Bacillus pumilus: one gene and its partner. The protein of the gene in region 1 interacts with the protein of each later gene in a pairwise test. Links are inferred from orthologs where the notes say so. Each region holds a gene or a part of one and is shown on either strand. Other genes may lie near its edges.

Region 1 (7,795 bases):
AATCTCTTTTACTAAAGGAAATTGAAATTCCTTCGCAAGCATTGTAGCCAAAGTTGTTTTTCCGGCTCCAATTGGGCCTTCCACTGCAATAAAAGGGGCAGGATACATAGGCGTTCTCCTCTATCTATAAAGTTGTCAAACCAATGTATATTGTACCATACCCCTTCCGAGAGATAGAGCGAATGGGTTACGATGTCGTTCTTTTTTCAATATTAAATTGATCTGATAATAAGAGCCAATTTTGTGGGAAGGATAGACCTAATTTCCAATAAGCAATTCCGTTCAAGTTTAACTCTTTGATGAGATTGAACTTTGCTTGAATCGATCTAGCGTCTTCGAACCATACCTCATGCTCTTTATTAGTGGCATCTGTGTAACGAAAATAAGGTGCTTGTGCTGTTTCGTCGTATAGAATGGAGGCATTATTATTTCTAGCAATGGCAATCGCTTGTTGAGGACTGACGGCTTTAGCAATGGGGCCGCCCTGGACGTAAGGAAGCGTCCAATCATAGCCATATAAATTCTGCCCCATAACAATTTTATTGGCCGGCATGACGGTCAGTGCATATTCAATGACTTGGCGGACAGGTCCAATGGGAGAGACAGCTTGCGCAGGGCCGCCGCTGTATCCCCATTCATAGGTCATTAACACAACATGATCGACGATCTTCCCAATGGCTTCATAGTCATGAGCTTCATACCATTTTCCCTTTTGCTGACTGCTTGTTTTAGGGGCAAGTGCAACAGAAATTGTCCATCCTTCTTGATGGAAGCGGGTTGTTGCCTCTCTTAAAAATTGAATGTAAGCATCTTTATCAGCAGGACGTAAATATTCAAAATCAAAATGGATTTCTTTTAATTGATACTTTTTAGCAACACGAACGATTTCATTTAAAAATGTGGTTTTGACAGATTGGTTATTTAAAAGAATTCGCCCAAGTTCATCACTGAATTTTTCATTCTCTAGGTTTGTCACTACCATGGATAAAACGGTTCTGCTCTGAGCGGCTATTTGAGGTAGCTGATCTAACGGTGGTTCTTTCAGTGTTCCGTCTCTTTGCGCTTGGAAACTAAAGGCGCCTAAATGGGTTAAATATGGAGAGGCCTCTCTAGCTGCTTGTTTTAAGTTTTCACTGACTTGATTTCCCCTTGGTTCAATGTAAGCATTCGAATTAATGTTCCTTTTCGGTCTTTGAGGAATATAGAGCAAGAAGCGAATAGGTAGTATCGCTTCAGGCCGAATTCTATTCACACGTGCCAACTCCTCCACTGAAATTCGAAATCGTCTTCCAATTTGATAAAGTGTGTCATTTTGTTTGACCTCATAAAATTGTCCTCTAATTGGAATGACAATTGTTTGTCCAATGACGAGTTGATTTGGTGTTTCAATATCGTTGGTACGGATGATTTCATTGACTGTTGTTTTAAAGCGCATGGCAATTTCGTTTAAAGTATCTCCTCTTTTGACAACATAAATTTGAATAGTCAACGCCCCCTTTGTTATTGCTAACAATTTATGAGGGTTATGGATAAATCATGTTTGATTTTCATTCGTGATCTCTTTAGCAGTGGTGATTTTTGCTAGTAGAACGTTCTCCATCATCGTTAAAGCATATTCGTTATCTCTGTCGTCATTTGATGCGATACAATCTTTAGGTACAATTAAGTTGTATTCTCGCATGTATGCGTCATTTGCAGTGAACAGAACGCAAATGTTTCCTGCAATTCCAGTCAAAATGATGTCTTGTACACCTAATTCATTTAAGAGTGTTTCTAGTGCAGTTCCGTAGAAGGCCGAATGCTTCGGTTTAATTAAGAAGTAATCATCTTTAGATGGTGCCATTTTCTCTAAAATAGGGGCGCTTCTTTCGTTTTTGCATGTTTCCATCACAGCTTGAATATCAGCCTTCCAGAGACCGTAGTGGTCGTTGATATAGATGATTGGCCAATTTTCCTTGAAAGCATGATCTTTAAGAGCTAAAATCTTATTGGTCATTTGCTCTGTTTTATCAGCGAGCACATGTCCCATTTCAAAATCAAAATTATTAATCATGTCGATAATAAGCAGTGCCTTTTGGTGCTTTGACAAAGTAAGACCCCCTTTAAAAGATTGTGCTAATATGTTAACCTCAATATCCTTTTAAAAAACATGAAAAGAGAGCCGTGCTATGACGAGAGATGAACAGTTTATGCAAGAAGCTATTTCTGAAGCCTTAAAAGCAGAACAAATAGGAGAAGTACCAATCGGTGCCATCATCGTTGTTGATGACCAAATTGTGAGCCGCGCTCATAATTTAAGGGAAACAGAGCAGCGTTCAATTGCACATGCAGAATTACTTGCTATTGATGAAGCGTGTAAAACGACTGGAAGCTGGCGTTTAGAAGATGCTGTACTTTATGTGACGCTTGAACCGTGTCCTATGTGTGCGGGAGCGATTGTCCTTTCTAGAGTGAAAAAGGTCGTTTTCGGTGCATACGATCCAAAAGGTGGATGTGCAGGTACTTTAATGAATTTACTGGATGATGAACGGTTCAATCATCAGTCTGAAGTCATTGGTGGTGTACTTGAAAATGAGTGCGGTGAGCTGTTAAGTCAGTTCTTCCGAAATCTCCGTCAGCGAAAGAAACAAGCCAAAAGTAAATGAATGGATGTCGTTTGCAATTTCAGCTATAAAAAGGTATACTTATGTCTGCGTCACTAACAATTTAATATTCATTTTGCCGTGCTAAGCGGGGAGGTAGCGGTGCCCTGTACTCGCAATCCGCTCTAGCGAGGCCGAATCCCTTCTCAAGGTTCGTTTACTTCAAGGTCTGCCTTAAATAAGTGGTGTTGACGTCTGGGTCCTGCGCAATGGGAATTCATGAACCATGTCAGGTCCGGAAGGAAGCAGCATTAAGTGAAACCTCTCATGTGCCGCAGGGTTGCCTGGGCCGAGCTAACTGTTTAAGTAACGCTTGGGGTAGCGAATCGACAGAAGGTGCACGGTAAATCAATATTAAATGTAACTCATCTAGTTAATCTAGGTGAGTTTTTTGTTGCTGTTTAAAGAATAGTTCAGCTGCTTTGTTTATACAAATAGGCAAAAAACCTTTTTAGAGTCTTTTTGTTTTTTCATTAATCACAATAGGAACAAAAGTTCTCCATGGTGTTGCAGAACAATTCGAAAATCTAGAAAACACGTTTTTGATTCATAAAAAGTAGAAAATCTATAGTTGAAATCATCATTTTCGCTTATTAGAAAATAAAGGTGTGCTTTTGAATTGATCGGTGCATCATGTATAATGAAAATGATGATAAATGGAGGAGGGCGTATTTGTGAGTTATCAAGCTTTATATCGAGTGTTCAGACCTCAAGTTTTTGAGGATGTTGTTGGACAAGAACACATCACAAAAACGTTGCAAAATGCCCTTTTGCAGAAGAAGTTTTCTCATGCTTACTTATTTTCAGGTCCTAGAGGGACAGGTAAAACAAGTGCTGCCAAAATCTTTGCGAAGGCAGTGAACTGTGAAAAGTCACCTGTGAGTGAACCTTGTAATGAATGTGATGCCTGTAAAGGGATTACAAACGGCTCGATTTCAGACGTGATTGAAATAGACGCTGCCTCAAACAACGGGGTTGATGAAATCCGTGATATACGTGATAAAGTGAAATTTGCTCCTTCGGCGGTTACATATAAGGTTTATATTATAGATGAAGTACATATGCTCTCTATCGGGGCATTTAATGCCCTCCTTAAAACGTTAGAGGAGCCGCCTGCTCATTGTATCTTTATTTTGGCTACCACAGAGCCTCATAAGATTCCTCTTACCATCATATCCCGTTGTCAGAGATTTGATTTTAAACGAATCACGACAAAAGATATTGTTGGAAGAATGAAGAAAATTGTAGATGCAGAAAGCCTAAATGTACAAGAGGGCTCGCTCGAGATTATCGCTAGTGCAGCAGATGGCGGTATGCGTGATGCACTAAGCCTCTTAGATCAAGCGATCTCATTTAGTGGTGAGCAGCTGACAATTGATGATGCGCTGCTCATTACAGGAGCTGTTTCTCAGCATTTCATTAGTCAGCTAGCCGAAGCAATTTTTGATCAAAATATTGCTGTAGCGTTAGATACCTTAAATGAATTACTTCAGCAGGGGAAAGATGCTGCTAAATTAATAGAGGACATGATCTTTTACTTTAGAGATATGCTGCTTTATAAAACGGCACCGGATCTGGAGGGGGTCCTTGAAAAGGTAAAGGTCGATGAAAATTTCGTGACGCTTTCGGATCGTGTGACACCTCAATTTCTATATGAAACAATTGAAGTGCTGAATAAAAGCCACCAAGAAATGAAATGGACGAATCATCCAAGGATTTTCTTTGAGGTAGCTGTTGTCAAGCTATGTCAATCAACGGCTGGAATAACACAAGCTCATGCTAACGCTGATTTAACGGCGCTAACGGATAAAATAGACAGGTTGGAACAGGAGCTATCGAGGATAAGAGCTGAGGGTGTGCCAATGTCTCATTCTCATCATCCTCAAGAAAAAAAGGAAGCACCTCGACCACAAACGAGTAACAAAAATGGATACCGTGCACCTGTCGGCCGAATTCACGAGATTCTAAAAGAAGCAAAACGTCCAGAGTTAGAAAAAATTAAAGGCAAATGGGGAGAACTCCTTGCCCACTTGAAACAGCAGAATAAGGTGTCTCACGCTGCACTATTAACGGATAGTGAACCAGTTGCTGCTGCTTCTCATGCCTTTGTTTTAAAATTCAAGTTTGAAATACACTGTAAAATGGTTGCCGAAGATAAAAGCGGTGTTCGAACCAACCTTGAGCAGCTATTAGAGTCTATGTTAGGAAAAAGAGTGGAATTAGTTGGCGTTCCTGACGCTCAATGGGGTAAAATAAGAGAAGAATTTTTAAGAGATCATCAGCCGGATGAACAGGCAGATGGTCAGGGGACTTCTGCTGAAGAGGATCCATTGATTGCAGAAGCAAAGAAGTTAGTAGGAAACGATTTAATTGAAATTAAAGATTAATAAAAATGAAAGAGAGTGGTTTTCATATGCGCGGTGGAATGGGAAATATGCAAAAAATGATGAAACAAATGCAAAAAATGCAAAAGGATATGGCTAAGGCTCAAGAAGAGCTTGCTGAAAAAGTCCTTGAAGGTACAGCGGGTGGCGGTATGGTCACTGTAAAAGTAAATGGACAAAAAGAAGTTGTTGATGTAGCAATCAATGAAGAAGTTGTTGATCCAGAAGATATCGATATGCTTCAAGATCTTGTACTTGCAGCAACAAACGACGCATTGAAAAAAGTCGATGAGTTAACGAATGAAACAATGGGTCAATTCACAAAAGGAATGAACATGCCAGGTTTATTCTAGGAGGAATAACTGAAGATGCAATATCCTGAACCAATATCAAAGCTGATTGACAGCTTTATGAAATTGCCAGGAATCGGACCGAAAACTGCGGTTCGTCTGGCTTTTTTTGTTCTTAGTATGCAGGAAGATGTCGTACTAGATTTCGCGAAAGCGCTTGTTAATGCAAAGCGTAATTTAACTTATTGTTCGGTATGCGGCCATATCACAGACCAAGATCCTTGCTATATTTGTGAAGATACAAGAAGAGATCAATCTGTTATCTGTGTAGTGCAAGACCCAAAAGATGTGATCGCAATGGAAAAGATGAAAGAATACAACGGCTTATACCATGTGCTTCATGGTGCCATTTCACCGATGGACGGAATTGGCCCAGAGGATATTAAAATTCCTGACCTGTTAAAAAGATTGCAAGACGATCAAGTGACAGAGGTGATCCTTGCAACCAATCCAAACATTGAAGGAGAGGCTACAGCCATGTATATCTCTAGACTGTTGAAACCATCAGGAATTAAACTCTCTCGCATTGCTCACGGACTTCCAGTAGGTGGAGACTTAGAGTATGCGGATGAAGTCACACTGTCTAAAGCTCTAGAAGGCAGACGTGAGATGTAGGAAGGAGAAGTACGGTACATGGGTTTTCTTCGCAGAAAATCAATTCGAAAAGAATTCGATGAGAAATTAATTCAACAGCTTTTTAAGCAAAAGGAAGAATGGAACAGACAAAAAAAGCTTGTCGCAAATAGCGTTGAGCCTTCACCGGACATTCTATTCGAATTAAAGCTTGCTCAAGCGAAGTACTTTTTCTATCTAAGAGAAGCGAAAAAGAGGAATTTACGTTTAAACAACTGGAGATAGCAGGTCTATTTTACATAGTCCTCTCATATGCTTGTACTATTCATATGAAGAGGAGATGAGAGGATTATGGAACCTGTTATTGTGATCGGGTCAATTTTGCTAGCTGTACTATTGTTGTTTATGTCAGGTGTTCAAGCGAACCCCTTCAAATGGTTAGGGCTGATCGGAGTAAAGTTTGTGGCAGGTGCTCTTTTTTTATTTTGCCTCAATCTATTTGGAGAGAGTCTAGGATTACATGTCTCTATTAACCCTGTAACGAGTGGAATCAGTGGTTTATTGGGCATCCCAGGCGTAGCAGCTTTAGTCGTAATTGAAAAATTTATTATTTAATGAGAAATATTGTTGACTTTGATCCTGTATGGTGGTAAATTAATATACGTCGCTGATGACGAAGAAACGAAAAAACATTATAACAAAAAAGTTGTTGACATTAACAATTTAAATATGGTATGATGTTCTAGTCGCTTCTGAAGCGGTAAACAAGTTCTTTGAAAACTAAACAAGACAAAACGTACCTGTTAATTCGAGTTTTTATAAAAAAATCCTATGAAATATCATAGGTAGTCAGTCAAACTGGCGAAAAACAAAACTTCGGTTTTGTACTTTTTCGGAGAGTTTGATCCTGGCTCAGGACGAACGCTGGCGGCGTGCCTAATACATGCAAGTCGAGCGGACAGAAGGGAGCTTGCTCCCGGATGTTAGCGGCGGACGGGTGAGTAACACGTGGGTAACCTGCCTGTAAGACTGGGATAACTCCGGGAAACCGGAGCTAATACCGGATAGTTCCTTGAACCGCATGGTTCAAGGATGAAAGACGGTTTCGGCTGTCACTTACAGATGGACCCGCGGCGCATTAGCTAGTTGGTGGGGTAATGGCTCACCAAGGCGACGATGCGTAGCCGACCTGAGAGGGTGATCGGCCACACTGGGACTGAGACACGGCCCAGACTCCTACGGGAGGCAGCAGTAGGGAATCTTCCGCAATGGACGAAAGTCTGACGGAGCAACGCCGCGTGAGTGATGAAGGTTTTCGGATCGTAAAGCTCTGTTGTTAGGGAAGAACAAGTGCGAGAGTAACTGCTCGCACCTTGACGGTACCTAACCAGAAAGCCACGGCTAACTACGTGCCAGCAGCCGCGGTAATACGTAGGTGGCAAGCGTTGTCCGGAATTATTGGGCGTAAAGGGCTCGCAGGCGGTTTCTTAAGTCTGATGTGAAAGCCCCCGGCTCAACCGGGGAGGGTCATTGGAAACTGGGAAACTTGAGTGCAGAAGAGGAGAGTGGAATTCCACGTGTAGCGGTGAAATGCGTAGAGATGTGGAGGAACACCAGTGGCGAAGGCGACTCTCTGGTCTGTAACTGACGCTGAGGAGCGAAAGCGTGGGGAGCGAACAGGATTAGATACCCTGGTAGTCCACGCCGTAAACGATGAGTGCTAAGTGTTAGGGGGTTTCCGCCCCTTAGTGCTGCAGCTAACGCATTAAGCACTCCGCCTGGGGAGTACGGTCGCAAGACTGAAACTCAAAGGAATTGACGGGGGCCCGCACAAGCGGTGGAGCAT
Region 2 (4,230 bases), 2.5 Mb from region 1 along the record:
AGTTTGGAGCTGCAATATCTTCAAGGTTGACACCGCCAAACGTTGGCTCAAGAAGCTTTACTGTTTCAACGATTTTGTCTACATCGTTTGTCGCAAGCGCGATTGGGAAGGCATCAACGCCCGCGAAGCTTTTGAATAATACAGCTTTTCCTTCCATTACTGGTAGAGATGCTTCTGCCCCAATATTACCAAGCCCTAAAACAGCGCTTCCGTCTGTGACAACAGCGACCATATTGCCTTTCATTGTATAATCATACACTTTGCTTGTGTCGTCATAAATATCTTTACATGGTTCTGCAACACCAGGTGAGTAAGCCAAGCTCAAGTCTTTTGCATTTTTCACTTGTACTTTTGATTTTGATTCGAGTTTGCCTTGATTCTCTTTGTGCATATGTAATGCTTCTTCTCTTAATGACATGTGATGAACACTCCTTCAAGTGGAAAATGATTTAATGAATTGCTAAGTTGATAAGCACATACTGGCAGTTTTAAATACACAGAATCTTTAAAATGATAACACAATAGGTGAATTTGTAAAACATATTCAGGTGATTTGTCATCATTTAATCACAACGTTTTGTTCACCAAGCAGCTCTTTTAACTGGAAAATCACAGCATGATCTGCATGAACCTTGTATGCATCTGGAAGTCTCACTGTCTTTTTTTGCTTCTCATAATACAAATAGACATCTGCTTCTCCGCTGTGCATCGAGATCACCCGCTTTACTTGCTCTAGCAGTTCCTGCGTATGGTTTTCTTCTTTCACCCGAATGTAGACAGACTCTTTTCTTTGTGTGCCCATCTCTTCAAGCAGAACGGCTTCTTGCACGATGATTTGGCTGCTGTCATTTCTGACATCTATTCTGCCTTCAACATAAAGCATGGCGCCCTCCTCAAGTAAGGGGGACAGCTTTCTAAATTGCTCTGGAAAGACGACGCCTTCCATTTCTCCCGTTTCATCCCCAAATGTGACAAATGCCATCGATTGTCCATTTTTTGTCCGAATCGATTTCACTTTTGTCAAAAGACCACCCATTGAGACCTTTCGCTTTATATAGGAAGAAAGTCTGATGATTTCCACTGCACCATTCTCTCTTAAGCGATCTCGGTACGTTTGTACAGGATGATTTGATAAATATAACCCAAGTGCCTCCTTTTCAAATTGCAGGAGATCGACAAGCGGCAGTTCTTCTATCTCCGCATATTTTGGCTTAATGGAGAAGGTTGTATCCCCCAGAAAGTCCAGTTGATCATCTGGATTTAAAAATGACACGTGGTCTAATGCAATATCTATTGATGCCAATAACGAAGCACGATTTGGATAAAGCTCATCCATCGCCCCTGAAAAAATGAGCGCTTCAATCGTTTTTCGGTTGACACTCTTTGCTGATACTCTTGCGCAAAAATCAAATAAATCTTCAAACGGCTTTTCCTGTCTTGCCCTGTATATATCCTTTACAGCTGACACTCCGACATTTTTGATCGCTCTTAAGCTGTAGCGGATCTCCCCTTTTTCAACCGTAAATGGAAATTCACTCTTATTAATAGAAGGCTTCAACACAGATATCCCTTTTTCCTTTGCCTCATAGAAATATTGAGCGACTTTGTCTTCATTTCCAATCACACTCGTTAAAAGTCCGCACATAAAATATAACGGATAATGCGCTTTTAAGTAAGCAAGCTGAAAGCCAATCATGCTATATGCAACAGCATGGCTTCTATTAAAACCATAGTTTGCAAATTTGACGATTAAGTCATAAACGTCATTTGCAATGTTAACAGGATACTCCTTTTTTAGGCATCCTTCAACAAAATGGCTTCGCTCTTCATCAAGGACCTTTTTATCCTTCTTCGAAACTGCTCTTCTTAATAGATCTGCCTCGCCCAGCTGAAAGCCTGCCATCTTCGCCGCAATCAGCATGATTTGCTCCTGATAGACGATGACCCCATATGTGTCCTTTAAAATGTCATACAAATCAGGATGCGGATAAGAGACCTTGACTCTGCCGTGCTTTCGGTCGATAAAGAGCGGGATATTCTCCATTGGACCTGGACGGTAGAGGGCATTGACCGCCACGATGTCTTCTAAACTAGAGGGCTTCAGGCGTCTCAGCACCTGACGCATTCCTTGTGATTCAAGCTGGAAAATCCCAGTTGTATCTCCCGCTGATAACAATTCAAATGTTTTCTGATCTTCATATGAAATGTCACTAAAGCTAATGTGGACGTTTTCCTGTCTTTCAATCTGGTTTTTAATGGATTCAATTAAGGTTAAGTTTCTTAGTCCTAAGAAATCCATCTTTAAAAGTCCGAGATCTTCTAAATAATTCATCGCATACTGCGTTAAATACACACCATCATGGCCGTCTTGAATCGGAACGACCTCTGTCAGCGGCTCCTCGCTCAGCACAACGCCGGCTGCATGTGTCGAGGTATGTCTTGGCAAGCCTTCAACCTTTAAAGCGGTTTGAAAGACCTTTCGAAGCTCCTCGGATTGCTGGAGCATCGTTTTTAATTCAGGGGATGCAGTCACCGCTTCTTTCAGCGTCGTTCCTGGCTTTGACGGAATCAGCTTTGCAAGACGGTCCGCTGCCTTTGAATCAATCCCCATTACACGTCCAACATCTCTTAAGGCCGCCTTTGCTGCAAGTGTTCCAAACGTGACAATTTGTGCCACATGCATGTCTCCGTATTTGTCTTTTACATAAGAAATGATTTCATCTCTTCTCGTATCGGGGAAATCAATATCAATATCTGGCATACTGATTCGCTCAGGATTTAAGAAACGCTCAAACAACAGACCGTGACGGAGCGGATCAACATCTGTAATAAACAATACATACGCAACAAGTGACCCTGCTGCCGATCCACGTCCTGGCCCTGTGACAATGCCTTGATCATGGGCATACTTCATAAAATCCCACACGATGAGAAAATAATCACTGAAATTCATTTTTTGGATAATGCTCAGTTCGTACTCAAGTCTTTTCACATACGTATCATTTGAAGCAATCTTTCTTTGCTTCATCCCTTCTGCGCACACTCTGCGTAAAAACTGATCTGCTGTTGATTGATCAGGAGTCGGATAGGAAGGGAGTTTTGTCTGCCCAAGATTTAAATCGACTTCACAGCGGTCTGCGATCTCCACCGTTCTTGTCAGCAGCTCCTCATCTTGCGCATACCATTCCTTCATTTCTTCAAGGGTTCTGAAATGCTTTTCTCCTCGGTCTTCCTCAATCTCTGACAGCTGCTGCCCTGCTTTAATGGCTTTTAAACACGTATAGGCGGTTTTGTCTTCTCGATTGATATAGTGGACATCTCCCGTCGCAACAAGAGGAATCTCCGCACTTTTTGAGACGTCCCTGAGTTTACCGGCAAACGATTCGTCTTGCTGAAATGGCTGAAGTGCGATGTACACATGTCCCTCACCGAAAATATCTTTCAATTGTTTCGCCGCATCATGCGCTTCTTCTATCTGATCATGCTGAAGCAGCGTTTCAATGTAGCCAGAAGCGCCCGGCGTAATGGCAATGAGCCCGCGGTGATAGCTTTTCAGCCATTTTTCTTTCAGTCCAGCTTTTGATTTTGATTTCAGCACACTGCTGATTTTGATCAAGTTTTGATAGCCTTCATTGTTTTTGGCAAGGAGTACCAAGGGATAAGCCTCTGTCTCTTGTTCATCTATGAAGACAGAAGCTGTTAAACCGATGACCGGCTTGATGCCATGTTTTTTACATTCCTTATAAAATTCAACCGTTCCATACATCACATGGTCATCGGTAAGAGCGAGCGCCTTGCAGCCAAGTTCTTTCGCTTTCAGCACGAGCTCCTTTACTTTTGCCGCACTGCTTAATAAGCTGTATCCACTGTGGACCTGAAGATGAACATAAGACATGCTTAATCCACTCCTTTCGTCTAAAGTCATTCTTTCATTATAAAACGCGATGCGGTGAGAAACAAATGTTCTTTCTTTTCTGTCCGTTCATACTTGTCCCGCACACACCATATATTGAATAGAGTGAGGTGGACACAATGGATGTGAAGGAAGCTTTTATTCCGAATTTTATTAGCTGTTATTTTATTGCTCTTGGGGTCATTTTGGGCGGTGCCATCATAGGTGGTGTTGGTGCTTATTTATCTGGTCAGCCGCCTTTATCCATTATTACGAGTCTTGCCAACCGTTTAAAGATTTGGGCGCTTGTCGCAGCTATCGGTGGAACTTTTGATGCC

The links. The genes of interacting proteins can lie anywhere in the genome.
Region 2: the proteins of dnaX (region 1) and dnaE interact in binary tests that used the Escherichia coli proteins (3 or more experiments, as listed by UniProt). The link is inferred for Bacillus pumilus from one-to-one orthologs.

The regions. Positions count from the first base shown.
Region 1 is NZ_CP046128.1:25,851-33,645, forward strand. The notes cover bases 2,748-5,672. They hold dnaX (DNA polymerase III subunit gamma/tau), read left to right. Parts: upstream 2,748-3,316; coding sequence 3,317-5,029; downstream 5,030-5,672. Other genes in these bases: GKC25_RS00145 (YbaB/EbfC family nucleoid-associated protein), read left to right, coding at 5,056-5,379; recR (recombination protein RecR), read left to right, coding at 5,395-5,672. Also shown: GKC25_RS00115 (deoxynucleoside kinase), read right to left, coding at 1-108; GKC25_RS00120 (glycosyl hydrolase family 18 protein), read right to left, coding at 188-1,435; GKC25_RS00125 (isochorismatase family cysteine hydrolase), read right to left, coding at 1,535-2,089; tRNA adenosine(34) deaminase TadA, read left to right, coding at 2,169-2,645; more of recR, read left to right, coding at 5,673-5,991; GKC25_RS00155 (YaaL family protein), read left to right, coding at 6,010-6,234; GKC25_RS00160 (pro-sigmaK processing inhibitor BofA family protein), read left to right, coding at 6,301-6,564. UniProt on the Escherichia coli protein: Part of the beta sliding clamp loading complex, which hydrolyzes ATP to load the beta clamp onto primed DNA to form the DNA replication pre-initiation complex.
Region 2 is NZ_CP046128.1:2,501,733-2,505,962, forward strand. The notes cover bases 360-4,230. They hold dnaE (DNA polymerase III subunit alpha), read right to left. Parts: upstream 3,896-4,230; coding sequence 560-3,895; downstream 360-559. Other genes in these bases: GKC25_RS12685 (NAD(P)-dependent malic enzyme), read right to left, coding at 360-418; GKC25_RS12695 (YtrH family sporulation protein), read left to right, coding at 4,033-4,230. Also shown: more of GKC25_RS12685, read right to left, coding at 1-359. UniProt on the Escherichia coli protein: DNA polymerase III is a complex, multichain enzyme responsible for most of the replicative synthesis in bacteria. This DNA polymerase also exhibits 3' to 5' exonuclease activity. The alpha chain is the DNA polymerase catalytic subunit.